Linked DNA regions of Corallococcus caeni. The protein of the gene in region 2 binds, or shares a complex with, the protein of the main gene of each other region. Links are inferred from orthologs where the notes say so. Each region holds a gene or a part of one and is shown on either strand. Other genes may lie near its edges. The genes, in order: AABA78_RS16130 and smc.

Region 1 (6,717 bases), on a different replicon or contig from region 2:
GACCGCGAGGAGCACCGCCCTCTTCGCCACCGAAACGGCTGCCACCGGCGGGCTTGCCGAAGCTACGGCCGCGAGGAGCACCGCCTTCATCGCCGAAGCGGCCCGCGGGCTTGCCGAAGCTGCGGCCGCGAGGCGCGCCGCCCTCATCACCGAAGCGGCCCGCGGGCTTGCCAAAGCTGCGACCGCGAGGAGCACCACCCTCATCACCGAAGCGGCTCGCGGGCTTGCCGAAGCTGCGACCGCGCGGAGCTTCGTCACCGCCACGGCCCGCACCGGCCGGCTTGCCGAAGCTACGGCCGCGAGGAGCACCACCCTCATCACCGAAGCGACCGGCGGGCTTGCCGAAGCTGCGGCCGCGAGGAGCACCGCCCTCTTCGCCACCGAACCGGCTGCCACCGCGCGAAGCACCGCCCTCGGAACGGCCTGCACCGGCCGGCTTGCCGAAGCTGCGGCCGCGCGGAGCACCACCCTCATCGCCGAAGCGACCGGCCGGCTTGCCGAAGCTGCGGCCGCGAGGGGCACCGCCCTCTTCGCCACCGAAGCGGCTGCCACCGGCGGGCTTGCCGAAGCTGCGGCCGCGAGGAGCGCCGCCTTCGTCTCCGAAGGAGCGACCCCGAGGGGCGCGTTCGTCACCGCCACGACCGGCACCGGCCGGCTTGCCGAAGCTACGGCCGCGAGGAGCACCGCCCTCATCGCCGAAGCGGCCCGCCGGCTTGCCGAAACGGCCAGCCGCGCGCGGCGCACCACCCTCGTCGCCACCACGGCCCGCCGGCTTGCCGAAACGTCCGCGCGGCGCATCGTCACCGCCCGCCGGCTTGCCGAAACGACCCCCGCCCTCGGCGCCCGCACGGGCCGGCTTGCCGAACTTCGCGGCGCCGCGAGGCGCACGCTCACCGTCGGGCTTACCGGTACGGCCCGCGCCCCGCGCGGCCTTGCCGTAGGTGGCGCCTTCCGCGGCGTCGGACTCCGTCACTTCCTCACCGTCGTCATCGAACGACGGCACGCCCTCCAGATCCACGTCCGCGGCCGCGTCATCGTCCGCGTCCAGCGTCGCTCCGCGCTTCGCGAACTTCGGCGGACGCGTGCCACCGTCCTGCACGCCCTTCCACTCCTTGCGCTCCGGACGCGCCTCGCGGGTCTTCGGCCCCGTCGCGGCCTTCTTGGCGGCCGCGCGCTCCGTCTTGCGCGGCGCCACCGGCGCGTCGTCGTCCATGGACAGCTCGACATCGTCGTCGTCCGGCCCGTTGAAGCCCGGCGCGGAACGGCCGTGACGGCGCGGCGGCAGCTTCAGCTCCGAGGCGCTCGGCTGCGCGCGGCCCTCCGCCACCTCCGTGAGCTGGTGGACCTCGGAGACCTTCAGCGGCCGCAGCTCGCCGGGGCGCAGCCCCTCCACGCCCACGCCCGCGTAGTTCGGGCGGAACAGGCGCACCACCGGGTGCCCCACCGCCGCGCACAGGCGCTTGATGAGGTGCGGACGGCCTTCCGCCACGACGATCTTCAGCCAGGTGTTGCGCTCGGCCTTCTCGAAGATGTCCACCGACACCGGCGTGGCCATGCCGTCTTCCAGGCGGACGCCTCCGCGCAGCTTCTCCAGCGTGGGCATGTCCGGCACGCCCTTCACCTTCGCCAGGTACGAGCGCGGCACCTGGAAGCTGGGGTGCGTGAGCTTGTGCGCCAACGCGCCGTCATCCGTGAAGAGCAGCGCGCCTTCGGCGTCGTAATCCAGACGGCCCACGGGGAACAGGCGGCGGCCCGTCTCTTCCACATAGCTGGCCACCGTGGGCCGGCCCTGCGGATCCGACAGCGTCGTCACGACGCCCACGGGCTTGTAGAGCAGGTAGTACGACGATTCTTCCGGCGGCGTGACGAGCTTCCCATCGACGGTCACCAGGTCCGTGCCGGGCTCCACCCGGCTGCCCAGCTCCGTCACCGTCTCGTTGTTCACTCCGACGCGACCGGAGGTGATGAGTTCTTCCGCGTGCCGGCGCGAAGCCACTCCCGCGCGAGCCAGGTACTTCTGCAAACGTTCCGCCGCCATGCCTTGCCTTCTTCCAGTTGTTGCCGCCCGTCACTCGGGCTTGGGCCCCTCGCTATCACCCTTCTCGGGCGAAGGGGGGCTTTCCAGGATGCTGGCACTGACCTTCTGGCTCCGCTCCGCGGCGGCCATGGCCTCCTCCAGCTCCTCCAAAGCAGCCTCACTGGCCGCCTCGTTCTTCTCCATCCGCTTCGTGAAGTTCGGGTCCGACAGCGCCGCCACCGTCCCCTCCGCCTTCGGAGGAGGCGGCGCCGCTTCCTTCTCCACGATGTCCCGGTGCTCCTGGGTCAATTCATGGAATTCCCGGAGCGTGGGCAGCGCGGACAGGTCCTTCAGCGCGAAGAACTCCAGGAACTCGCGCGTGGTTCCATAAAGAATGGGGCGGCCGACTTCTTCCCGCTTGCCCAGGATTTTCACCAGCTTGCGGTCCATCAGCGCCTTGAGCACCGCGCCGCAGTCCACGCCGCGGATGTCCTCCAGCTCCGGCCGGGTGACGGGCTGGCGGTACGCGATGATGGCCAGCGTCTCCACCGCCGCGCGGGTGAGCCGCTGCGGCTTCACCCGCAGGTAGCGCCGGACGTACTCCGCGGAGTGGGGGTCCGTGCGGAACTGCCACCCGCCCGCCACCTCGTAGAGCACCACGCCGCTGATGCCCTCGCGGTGGATGCCGGAGAGCTGATCCAGCGCCTGGAGGATGGGCTCCCTCGGGATGCCGGTGGCCTGGTACAGCTCGTCCACGGACAGGGGGCGCTCGGCGACGAAGAGCACGCTCTCCAGCACCGTGCGGATGCGGTCCGGGGAGAGGTTGCGGCTCTTGGCGAGCAGCTTCTCGAAGGAGGACTGGAGGTCCGGGACGTTCTCGTCGTCGTCCGAGCCCTCCTCGATGGCGGCCGCCTCCACCCCGTCCAGCTCCGCGTCGTCGGGGCCAGGGCCCGTGACGGAGGCGATCTCCTCCTCGGAGAACTGTCCGGGGCCGCCGGGCGTGCCGGGGGCGGGCGTCTCGTCACCGTCGTCGGGACCGTTACCGGTAGTCACTCTCGTCGACCTCCGTGGGGAGCAGCTTCTCCAGCGCGTCCCCGTTGGGCGTCACCTGGATGGGGCCCAGGGGCTCCTCCTGGAAGACCTTGATGAGGCGGCGCTTCACCATCTCCAGCATGGCGATGAAGGTGATGACCACCTCCTGGCGCGTGGCCGCCTCCGTGAACAGCGCCTCGAACACCACCTGCCCGTCCTTGCGCACGCGCTCCGCCATCCGGAGGATGGCCTCCGACAGGCTCACGCGCTCCAGCACCACCTCGTGCTGCACCTTGGGCGTCAGCCGCTCGAGCACCCGGTCGAGCGCCTCCACGAGCTTGAGGACGGAAATCTCCTGAAGGCCGACCTCGTCCTCGGGGATGGGGACGGCCTCCACGGGCACCTTCCGGGCGAACACGTCCCGGTCCAGGATGTCCTGCTTGGCCAGGTGCTCCGCGGCGTCCTTGTACTTCTGGTACTCCAGGAGCCTTCGCACCAGCTCCGCGCGAGGGTCCTGCGCCTCCTCCACCGCCGCGAGCGCGTCCGCCCCTTCCGGCACCTGGGCCGCGTCCTGCCGGGGCAGGAGCATGCGGCTCTTCAGGTGGGCGAGCGTGGAGGCCATCACCAGGAACTCGCCGGCGATGTCCAGGTTCAGCTCCCGCATCCGCTCCAGGTACTCGAGGTACTTGGCGGTGATGAGTGCCAGCGGGATGTCGAAGATGTCGACCCGGTGCTCCTTGATGAGATGGAGCAGCAGGTCCAGGGGACCCTCGAAGTTGGGCAGCGCCACCCGGAAGGCGTCTCCGGGCGTGCGCGGCAATCCCTCCCCGTCGGGGTCCGGCGGGAGGTCGTCGGGCGGTGGGGGCTTGCGACCTTCGCTCACCGGCCGGCGTCCTTCTGGGGGGATGGGAACTTCGTCATGCGAAAGGGTCCGAATTTCCGGCCTTTAGCGAGCGCCGGGGGGACAGACCTCCTTAGCAATGCCTCCCAGGTGGGTCAAACATTTGAACAGGAACGGGCGTTCAGGGGATTCCCACGGCCCGTCTCACCTGGTCCATCAGGCGGGTGGCTTCCGCCCGGGCGCGCTGGGCGCCGTCCTGGAGGATGCGCTCCAACTCACCGGGGTCGTTGAGCAGCTCCTGCCGGCGCTGGCGGGCGGGGCCGAAGGTGGCGTGGAAGGCCTCCAGCAGCTTCTTCTTGTAGTCGCCGTAGCCCTTGCCGCCGGCCTTCCAGGACGCGTCCACGTCGGAGAACTCGCCGGCCGGGAGCATCAGCTTGAGCAGGTCATAGAGCGGCGCGTCCGTGGTGGGCTTGGGGGCGTCCACCGCTGTGGAGTCCGTCTTGATGGACATGATGCGCTTCTTGATGTCCTTCTCCTCGCCGAACAGCTCCAGCGTGTTGCCGTAGGACTTGGACATCTTGCGCCCGTCGATGCCGGGCACCGTGGCGGAGTGCTCCTGCACGAACGCGGAGGGGAGCTTGAGGATGCCGGGGGCGTGGCCCCGCTCCTTGCCTTCCGGATCCGCCGGGTCGTAGCCGGGGACGTACTGGGTGTTGAACTTCACGGCCCAGTCGCGCGCGAACTCGATGTGCTGAATCTGGTCCTTGCCCACGGGGACCTGATCCGCGCTGTAGAGCAGGATGTCCGCCGCCATGAGCACCGGGTAGGCGAACAGGCCGAAGTCCGGGCTGATGTTGTTGGCGATCTTGTCCTTGTAGCTGTGGGCGCGCTCCAGGTGGGCCTGGGGCACCACGGTGCCGAGGATCCAGTTGAGCTCCAGGACCTCCTTCACGTCGCTCTGGCGAAAGAGGACGGCCTTCTTCGGATCCAATCCCAGCGACAGGTACGTGAGCGCCGCGTCGCGCGTCAGGTCCAGGGCCAGCTTCGGATCCCGAACGGTGGTGAGCGCGTGGTAGTTGGCGATGAAGTAGTAGGCCTCGCCCTGATCCTGGAGCTGCACGAACTGCCGCATCGCCCCGTAATAGTTGCCGATGTGCAGCCTTCCGGACGACTGGACGCCTGAGAGAATCCGCATCGCGATTCGCGCTCCGAATGACGGGTGGAGGACACGGCTCGTTCGCACACCCGCCGTCATGCTGCAACCTTCCGTTGGGACAGGTGGGCCCTTTCAACGCCTGACATTCGCGTGCCCTGCCCTCCTGGAACATTTCGCCCTGGCAGGAAAAGCCCAGCAGTTTCGAGGGGTTGAGGGGGCTCGGGTCTGCCGCTACCCTGGCGGCCGGCGTAGCACGTGGCCCGCCTTGGAGGGCGCCAACGGATGGAAGCGTTCACGGGAAACCTGGCCAGCTATCGGCTCCAGCTGGTGTTGCCTCCGCTGTTCACGACGCCCGGGCTGGAGGGGACGCTGCGGGTGGAGCGGGGCGCGGTGCGGCGGGAGTTCTACCTGCGGGACGGGCACCTGGTGGGGGTGGCCTCCACGGATCCGAGGGAGCACCTGGCGCAGGTGCTGGTGAACCTACGCATCCTGGACGCACCCCGGGCGGCGGCGGCGTTCGAGTCGGCGGAAGGGGCGAACCTGCCCTACGGCACGTTCCTGGTGCAGCGCTGCTTCGTGGAGCTGTCGCAGCTGACGGAGGCGATGGAGCACAAGGCGCGCGAGGCGCTGTTCGACTGCTACGCGTGGGAGTCGGGCGAGGTGGAGTTCACGCCGGGGCTGCCGTTGTCGGGGCGCGCGGTGGGGTTGCGGCTGCCGTTGAGCACGTTGCACCGGGACGCGGTGGCGCGGGTGCAGGAGTGGGCGCAGTTCCGGGACATCTTCCCGCGCCTGGACACGACGTTCCGCGTGTTCCGCGAGTTCGCGGTGGAGACGTTCTCCGAGGAGGAGGACGTGCTCCTGGACCTGGCGGCGGGCGGCGCGACGCTGGGAGAGTTGCTGGCGAGCGCGCGGGAGGCCCCGCTGTTCGCGGCGCGCTGGGTGCTGCACCTGTATCGGCGGGGAGCACTGGCGCCGCACCGGGCCACGGGGCTGACGGTGGGCGAGTCCACGGAGTTCACGGAGCTGTTGGCGCTGGTGAGAGCGTTCCTGTCGTCGCGCAAGTACGACCTGGCGGTGGCGCTGGCGGCGCAGGTGCTGGAGCGCGGGCCGGTGCCGGAGGCGCACGCGCTGTACCGCGAGGCGGAGGTGGGGCTGACGCTGGCGTTGAGTGACGCGCTGTTCGCGCTGGACGGGAGGCTGGTGTTCGAGCCCATCCCCCGCCCTGCCCCGCCGGACCTGACGGCGGACGACCTGTATCTGTATTCGAAGCTCAGGGGCAGCCGGAGCATCCGTCAGGCGCTTCGCACGGCGGCCATGGGAGAGCTGGCAGCGTCCCGGTCCGTGGAGCGACTGAGGGCCGCGGGGTTGATCCGCGTGGCGCCGCTGGCACCGGGAGCGGTGGAGCCCGCAACGAGGCGGACGACCACGGATCCGTACGGGTTGAACCTGGCGGACCTGGGCGGGAGCTGAAGGTCGGAGGGGCGCTCAGGGGAACTTGAGCGTGCCCTCTCGCCAGGCCTTGAGCGCGTAGTGCGCGGCGAGCCCATTGCGTCCCGGACGCTTCTCGATCCAGAGCAATACCGGTTCACCGAACTCGGGAGCGAACTCCAGGGCATGGGCGGCGACGTTGGTTCGGAGGGTTTCGTTCTCGTGCTGGAGAAGGGGAAGGAG
Region 2 (8,045 bases):
GCTCACCGCCAGCGTGGCCTTCACCGTTCCGTCCGGAGCCGGGGTGACGTCCTTCGTCGCCAGCACGAGCTCCGAGGAGTGGCCCGCCCGGTACGTCAGCGTGAGGCCGTCCTCCATGGGGAACCAGGGGTTCGGACAAGGGGCCGGCGCCGCCGCCGCCACCACCATGTCAGACCGGGGTGCTACCTGAGACGTCGGGGACGCGCCCACGAGGAGCGACAGGGCAAGCAAGGGCTGAAACGTAGGACGCCTCCAGAAAGATCAAGTGGAAGGTAGGGTGGGCCGGCTGCTTTGCAAGGGTGGTGCGAGGCCACCGACGAACCGGCCTGTAGCACTGGACATAGGGTCATGCGTGGCATGGTCACGCTTGATCCCCGGTGGGGTGCGTTGGTACTCCTGCCGAACGCTGCGGAGCCGATTTTCCGGCCTCGCGCGCGTTTTCACCCCGTCACACCGACGGCCGTAGGGAGAACCGCTGGCATGCGAATCAAGCGCCTGGACATCACCGGCTTCAAGTCGTTCATGGAGCGGAGCGTCTTCTCCTTCGACGAGGGCGTCACGGGCGTCGTCGGCCCCAACGGGTGTGGCAAATCCAACGTCGTGGACGCCATCCGCTGGGTGATGGGCGAGCAGAGCGCGAAGAACCTGCGCGGCCGCGGCATGGAAGACGTCATCTTCAACGGCTCGGAGAACAAGCCGCCCCTGTCCATGGCGGAGGTGTCGCTCACCTTCCTCGTGGACGACACGGACACGCTGGCGCCGCAGTACCAGGGCTTCAGTGAGATCACCGTGACGCGCCGGCTGTTCCGCAACGGCGACTCCGAGTACCTCATCAACAAGACCGTCTGCCGCCTGCTGGACATCACCGAGCTGTTCCTCGGCACCGGCGTGGGCACCAAGGCCTACTCCATCATCGAGCAGGGCCGCGTGGGCCTCATCGTCTCCAGCAAGCCGGAGGACCGCCGGCACCTGCTGGAAGAGGCCGCGGGCGTCACCAAGTACAAGGCCCGCCGCAAGGCCGCCGAGCGCAAGATGGAGGCCACCGAGGCCAACCTCCTGCGCGTCAACGACATCACGGGCGAGCTGGAGAAGCGGCTCGACACGCTGTCGCGCCAGGCGAAGAAGGCGGAGAAGTACCGCAAGCTCAAGGCGCGCATGCGGGAGATCGACCTGCACTCCACCAGCCACCGCTCGCTGGAGCTGATGGCGGAGAAGCGCGTGCTCCAGTCCCGCCTGGAGAACCTGGGCGGCGAGGAGCGCGAGGGCCTGGACCGGGTGAAGGAGCTGGAGGAGGTCATCACCCGGCGCCGCGCGGAGCTGGACGCGGAAGGGGCGGCCCTCCAGCAGTACGCCGGCGAGGTGCACGCGCTGGAGAGCGCCCTGCAGCGCGACGCGCAGGAGCTGGCGTACGGCCGCCGCGACTTCGAGGAGACCGGCGCGCGCGTGGCGTCCGCGCAGGCGGAGCTGGACGCGCTGCTCGCGCGGCAGGCGGAGGTGGTGCAGACCATGACGGCCCGCGAGGCGGAGCTGTCGGGCATCGCCGGGTCGTACAAGGAAGACGAAGTGGCCATGCAGGTGGCGCTGGAGGAGCAGCGCCGCGTCTCCGTGCTCCAGACGGAGATCTCCCTGCGCCTGGAGCAGGAGCGGGCGGGGCTGGTGGCCGTGGCCACGCGCCTGGCCAACCACGAGAGCAACCTGGTCAACCTCGCGCGCCAGCGCACGGACCTGGAGGCCCGCCGCGCGAAGCTGGCCGGTGAGCTGGAGGCCCTGCGCGCCCAGGAGCAGGAGCTGGACTCCGTCCGCACCCAGGCGGCGAAGCACGTGGAGGACACGCGCCACCTGGCCTCTGAACTCGCCGAGCGCCGGGGCCAGGAGGAGGAGGCCCTCACCCGCACGCGGGAGGCCTTCACGGAGAACGAGGTCCAGGTCATCGCGCTGCGCGAGGAGCTGAGCGACAAGCGCAGCCGCCTGGCGTCCCTGGAGGACATCCAGAAGAACTACGACGGCTTCGACCGGGGCGTGCGCGCCGTCATGGTGCGCGCGGCGGAGGCCGCCCGCGAGCAGGGCATCTTCGGCCTGGTGGCGGATGTCCTCACGGTGAACTCGCCGCGCTACGAGCGCGCGGTGGAGGCCGCCCTGGGCGAGCGGCTCCAGCACGTCATCGTGGACAGCCGCGAGAAGGGCGTGGAGCTGGTGGAGTACCTGAAGGGCCACGCCGAAGGGCGCGGCACCTTCCTGCCGGTGCCCTCCGGCGAGCAGGCCCGGGCCTTCGTGGAGCCGGACCTCACGCGCCCGGGCGTCCTGGCGCACGCGCTGAAGGAAGTGTCCTGCGAGCCCGCGCTGGAGCCGGTGCTCAAGCTGCTCCTGGGTGACGTGGTCATCGTCCAGGACCTGCCGGCCGCGCGCGAGTACGCGGAAGCCACCCCCGTGCCGTGCACGCTCGTCACGCTGGAGGGCGAGGTCTTCCGCACCGACGGCTCCATCACCGGCGGCGAGCGCGAGGGCGCGGCGGTGGGCGCGCTCCAGAAGAAGCGCGAGATCGCGGAGCTGGCGGCCGAAGTGGCCCGGGTGGAGGAGCGCTACAACGAGATCTTGACCCGCCACTACACGCTCCAGAAGCAGATGGGGCAGGCGGAGGCCGTCCTCAAGGGCCTGGGCAAGGAGCAGCACGCGGAGGAGGTCAACCTGGCCAGCCAGGAGAAGGACCTCCACAAGGCGAGCGAGGACCTGGCCCGGGTGCGCGAGCGGCTGCGCTCGCTGGAGGGCGAGGAGGGGCAGCTCTCCCAGAGCCACACCGCGCTCGCCAACGAGGAGGAGTCCAGCCGCGGCGAGGTGGCCCACGGCCAGGCGGACCGCGAGGCGCGCGAGGAGCGCGTGCGCCAGTACGCCGGGGAGCTGGAGGGCCTGCGCCAGCGCGCGGACAGCGCGTCCTCGGACCTGATGGGCCTGCGCGTGAAGGTGGCCGCCGGCAGCGAGCGCGGCGAGTCCGCCCGCAAGGAGCTGGAGAGCCTGGTGTCGCAGCGCCGGGACATGGAGGCGCGCGTCAGCCGCCTGCAGGCCACGGTGACGGAGGGCCGCGCCAAGGTGGAGGTGCTGCAGGGCCGGCTCGCGGAGCTGGAGTCCACCAAGGACCACCGCGCGGAGGAGCACCGCGTGGCCGCGGAGGCCCTGGAGGCCCGCCGCACCGCGCACACCACCGCCACCACGGAGGTGCGCGAGCAGGACACCGCCTTCCGCGAGCTGCGCGGCCGGCTGGACGAGCTCATGCAGGGCCTGTCGCAGATCACGCTGCGCGAGAAGGAGATCGGCCTGGAGCTGGAGCACCTGGCCGCCGGCATCCGTGAGCGCTACCAGTTGGAGCTGGCCACGGAGCTGCACAACTACCACCTGCTGGCGCCGCTCTCGCCGGAGGTGGAGAGCGAGCTCAAGGACCTGCGCGCGCAGGTGGAGAAGATGGGGGAGATCAACCTCACCGCCATCGACGAGCACGCGGAGCTGTCCAAGCGCTTCGAGTTCCTCTCCACCCAGCGCCAGGACCTCCAGGCGTCCATCAGCCAGCTGAAGGAAGCCATCGTCCGCATCGACGCGACGAGCCGCGAGCGCTTCAAGCAGACCTTCGACGTGGTGAACGACAAGTTCCAGGCCATCTTCCCGCGCCTGTTCGGCGGTGGCCGCGCCAGCCTCATCCTGACGCAGGAGGGCCCCAACGGAGAGCCGGGCGTGGAAATCGTGGCCCAGCCGCCGGGCAAGAAGCTCCAGAGCGTCAACCTGCTCTCCGGCGGCGAGAAGGCCCTCACCGCCGTGGCGCTCATCTTCGGCATCTTCCTCATCAAGCCCACCCCCTTCTGCCTCCTGGACGAGGTCGACGCCCCGCTGGATGAGGGCAACGTGGGCCGCTACAACGACATGGTGAAGGAGATGAGCCGCCAGTCGCAGTTCATCCTCATCACCCACAACAAGCGCACCATGGAGATCGCCGACACGCTCTACGGCGTCACCATGGAGGAGCCCGGCATCTCCAAGCTCGTCAGCGTGAAGATGCGCGAGGCCTCCGCGCACAACGACGACAAGGTCCCCGCCGCGTCGTAAGGCGCGCAGCCCCAGAAAGACGACGGGCGCCCCGGGATGTCCTCCGGAGCGCCCGTTGTCATTTCAGGGTGCCGCGTGCCGCGAAGGACTACTTCTTCTTCGCCGGCGCGTAGCTCTTCTTCGGGCAGGCGCCCTGGTCCGCGGCCAGACGCTGCTGGGCGGCGGAGAGGTCCTTCTGGGTGTTGGCCAGGGCCTCCTGGCTGGCGGCCTCCACCGGGGCCCAGTCTTCCTTCTGGGCCTTGAGCTCCTGCACCAGCTTCAGCGTCGTCTGGTCCACCGTCTCCTGCGCCTTGAGCGCATCCACCCACTTGGTGGCGGAGTCCACCAGCGACTGGCACTTGGAGGACAGCTCGTCGAAGAGCTTGTAGTCCTTCGTCTTGGTGTACTTCTGCACGACGGCGTCATACGTGTCCGCCGCGTTGGTGCGAGCGCCGAAGGCGATGGCGGACGCGGCGGCCGTCTGGGTGCGCGCCAGCTCCAGCTGGAAGAAGCGCAGCTCCGGCGGCATGTCCGCGGAGGCCTCCACCGGGGCCTGCGAGTTGAAGAACACGAAGCGGAAGGGGAACTTCAGCTCGCCCGTCGTCGTCGCGGGCATCTTCGCCATCTTCGCCTGGAGGCAGGACGCGAGCTGGTCACCCTCGGTGCTGCCGGAGGGCTTGAAGACGACCTCCGTGGGGTTCGGCTGGCCCTTCACGATGTGGATGTCGGAGCTCAGCACCGGCGGCGTGGACGCCTTGTAGCCGGCGAAGCAGTCACACCAGCTCTTCTCCGCCAGGCGCACCGTGCCGGAGAAGTCCGAGCCCTCGTTGATGCCCATGGTGACGGAGGGGTTGTTGGCGGTGGCGTGGTCGTACTCGTACGAGGCCTCCACCGGCTTGGCGTCCGCCGCCAGCGCAGTGGGCTTCACGTGCGTGTCCAGCACCTGCTGGATGCAGGCGGTGCCCGCCGGGGTGAGGTTCTCACCGGAGACGGCGTGCGTGGCGCCCTGGGCGTTGACGGTCGTCTTCACCGTCACCTTGGTGCTGGCCGCCGGGCCGCGGTTGGCCGGGTCCACCAGGCACTCCAGCACGTCCGGACGGACGCTCAGGAGCGCGCCCACGAGGACGCCCTCGTTGGCGGGGGAGGGCAGGGTCTGCTCGTGCGGGAAGCAGGTCGCCAGGTCGAACGGAGGCTGGTTGGTGATGCGCAGCCGCTCTTCCTTGGTCATCTGCTTCTGCCCCTCGGCGGGGGCTTCGGTCTTCTGCTGTCCGGCACAGGCGGCGGTGAGGATGACGGAGGCGACGGCGAGACGTCTCAGCATGGTGAGGCTTTCTCCCGGTTGGGGTGGTTGGGACTGCGCTCGGGCGCTCACTTCTCCAGGCCCTCGGCGTTCTTGAGGTCCTTGAGGCGGAGCCCGTTCTTCTTCAACAGGCGGTAGAGGCTCTGCATGGACAGGCCGGTGCGCTGCTCCGCGGCCTTCATGTCGAAGGCCACCTCGCGCATGATTTCGGCGAAGTACAGCCGCTCGAAGTCCGCGAGCACCCGGTCCTTCGCTTCGTGGTACGGCATGCCGGTGACGATGGCCGTCACGTTGGTGGCCGGCTCCGTGCCTTCGGCCCGCTTGGGCGTGTGCGCCAGGAAGTCCAGCCAGCTGGTGTTGCCCGTCTCCTGCATCAGCGCGCCGCGCTCCAGCACGTTGCGCAGCTCGCGCACGTTGCCCGGCCAGTCGTAGCCCTCGAAGAGGGCCAGCGTCTGCGGCGTCAATTCCAGCGCGGCCTTCATGCCGCGCGACAGCGCCTGCGACAGCGTGGGGATGTCGTCGCGGCGGGTGCGCAGGGGCGGCAGCCGCACGCGCGCCACCGCCAGCCGGAAGTAGAGGTCCGCGCGGAAGCGGCCCTGGCGCACGTCCTCCTCCAGGTTGCGGTGCGTGGAGGCGATGACGCGCACGTCCACCGCCACCGGCTGCCCGTCCAGCGACGGCACCTCGCGCGTCTCCAGCACGCGCAGCAGCTTGCCCTGCACGGACATGGGCAGCTCGCCCACCTCGTCCAGGAAGAGCGTGCCGCCGCGCGCCGCCTCGAAGATGCCGCGCGCGGCCTTGTCCTCGTTCTCCCCGGCGCGCAGGCCCCCGAACAGCTCGCGCTCCGCCTTCTCCTCGGAGATGAGGTTGCAGTCCACGACCTTGAAGGCGCCGTGGCGGCGCAACGAGTGCTGGTGCACCGCCCGCGCGGCCAGCTCCTTGCCCGTGCCCGTCTCACCCTCGACGAGCAGGTTCATGTCCTCGCGCGCGATGCGGCGCAGCTCCGTGAAGACCCAGCGCATCTTCTCCGAGCTGCCCACGAGCTGCCCGAAGGACTCCGTGCCGGCGACCTCCACCTCCGTCGCGCGGGCGGCCACCTTCACCGCGAGCTTCGTCTTGCCCAGCTCCACCTTGTCGCCGCTGCTGACGAAGGCCTGGAGGATGCGCCGGCCGTCCAGGAACGTGCCGTTGCGGCTGCCGGTGTCGCGCAAGAGCAGCCCCTGCGGCAGCCGCTCCACCTCCAGGTGACGGCGGCTCACCGTCGGGTCGCTCAAGACCAGGTCCCCCGCGGCGTCGGAACCCACGCGCACCAGCGCGTCCCGCGTGGTGACCTTCTTGCCCTTGTCCGGACCGCCCACCACCTCCACCGTCCACTCGTGAAGGGGGACGCGGGTGGCCTGGGCTTCGCGCTCCGCCTGGACGGTTTCGGTGACATCCGGTCTGTCAATCATGGTCACGGACCCCTCGTTGCAACGGGGCGCGCGGGGCAAAAAGACCCCGCCTCGCCCTCAATCCCGCCTCTTTAGGGGGGACTGCACACAAGGGGCAAGCGGAACAAGTGGACTCGGAAACGTCCGTTGAAGGTGAAGACAGAAGGGGCCCGTCCGCTCCCCTACCGGGGACGTCGGGCCTGCCTCCCGTGCGCCTTCGCGCCTCAGTACTTCGCGGGTGCGTCGCTCGCGGGGAAGGACTCCTTGGACTGCTCATCCACCGCGTCGTCGCCCGCGCCGCCGCCGGAGCGCACGCTCGCGTTGGTGGGGCCCTTCACCTCGCGCGTCGGCACCTCCGCGTTGGCGTTCGCCTTGCGCTTCGTGCCCTTGGACTCCGACGCGGCCGCGCGGCCCGTGCCGGCCTGCGCGTTCACCATGCGCGCGCCCAGCAGGTTCTTGGCGCGCTCGGCCAGGTTGCGCTGCTCGTCCTGCCAGTCGCGGAAGAGCTGCGCCAGCTCCTGGTCCCCCGCGGCCTCCGCGTCGCGCAGGTACTGCTCGCTCACCGACGCGCCCTTGAGCAGGTGGTAGAGCGTGCTGATGAGGTCGTGGTGCTCATCCCGGGTCCCCGTCGTTTCCTGTCCGCCCGCCATGGTGTTCCTCCCGTGAAAAGGGGTGAATGCCTTGACGGAGAAGCTAGGCACGGTGGGAACGGGTGGCGTCCGGACCCGGGGCCCGGCCGCCTGGCTGCTCATGCGTGGAGCATCGGGTCCAGCTTGCCCTCGCGGTCGAGCGCGGCCATGTCGGAATAGCCGCCCACGTGCGTGTCGCCGATGAAGATCTGCGGCACGGTGCGCTGGCCACCGCTCATCTCCACCAGCTTCGCGCGGGCGTCGTCGTCTCCGGTGACGTCCACCTCTTCGTACGCCACGCCCTTGCGCTTGAGCAGGTCCTTCGCGCGCACGCAAAAGCCACAGTAGGTCGTCGTGTAGATCTTCACGGGCTTCATGGATTTCCTCCTGGCTCTCTTGATGCCAAACCTAAGGGTCCGTTGCGCGCGCGACCACGGGTGTCCCGCGTGCCTGGCCCCTCGAAACACGACGGCCCCCGGTACCCAGGTGGGCGCCGGAGGCCGTCAAGTCCCGTCCCCTGAATGAAGCGGGGAAGGGCGGGGCGACTACATGCCCATGCCGCCCATACCGCCCATGCCACCCATGCCGCCCATGCCACCGCCGGCGGCGCCCTTGTCG

Evidence for each region.
Region 1: the proteins of smc (region 2) and AABA78_RS16130 are in contact, whole or in part, in a crystal structure (PDB 3ZGX), measured with the Bacillus subtilis proteins. The link is inferred for Corallococcus caeni from one-to-one orthologs.

Annotation. Positions count from the first base shown.
Region 1 is NZ_BTTW01000003.1:444,453-451,169, reverse strand. Bases 1,964-4,837 are described here. They hold AABA78_RS16130 (segregation and condensation protein A), read right to left. Parts: upstream 3,870-4,837; coding sequence 3,057-3,869; downstream 1,964-3,056. Other genes in these bases: trpS (tryptophan--tRNA ligase), read right to left, coding at 4,072-4,837; scpB (SMC-Scp complex subunit ScpB), read right to left, coding at 2,069-3,070; AABA78_RS16140 (pseudouridine synthase), read right to left, coding at 1,964-2,038. Also shown: more of AABA78_RS16140, read right to left, coding at 1-1,963; more of trpS, read right to left, coding at 4,838-5,085; AABA78_RS16120 (DUF4388 domain-containing protein), read left to right, coding at 5,329-6,516; AABA78_RS16115 (DUF2019 domain-containing protein), read right to left, coding at 6,532-6,717. UniProt on the Bacillus subtilis protein: Participates in chromosomal partition during cell division. May act via the formation of a condensin-like complex containing Smc and ScpB that pull DNA away from mid-cell into both cell halves.
Region 2 is NZ_BTTW01000004.1:694,223-702,267, forward strand. Bases 88-4,289 are described here. They hold smc (chromosome segregation protein SMC), read left to right. Parts: upstream 88-480; coding sequence 481-4,089; downstream 4,090-4,289. Other genes in these bases: AABA78_RS21065 (TapB family protein), read right to left, coding at 88-168; AABA78_RS21075 (hypothetical protein), read right to left, coding at 4,178-4,289. In the rest of the region: more of AABA78_RS21065, read right to left, coding at 1-87; more of AABA78_RS21075, read right to left, coding at 4,290-5,389; AABA78_RS21080 (FHA and sigma-54 interaction domain-containing protein), read right to left, coding at 5,437-6,819; AABA78_RS21085 (hypothetical protein), read right to left, coding at 7,023-7,448; grxC (glutaredoxin 3), read right to left, coding at 7,547-7,804; groL (chaperonin GroEL), read right to left, coding at 7,973-8,045. UniProt on the Bacillus subtilis protein: Required for chromosome condensation and partitioning.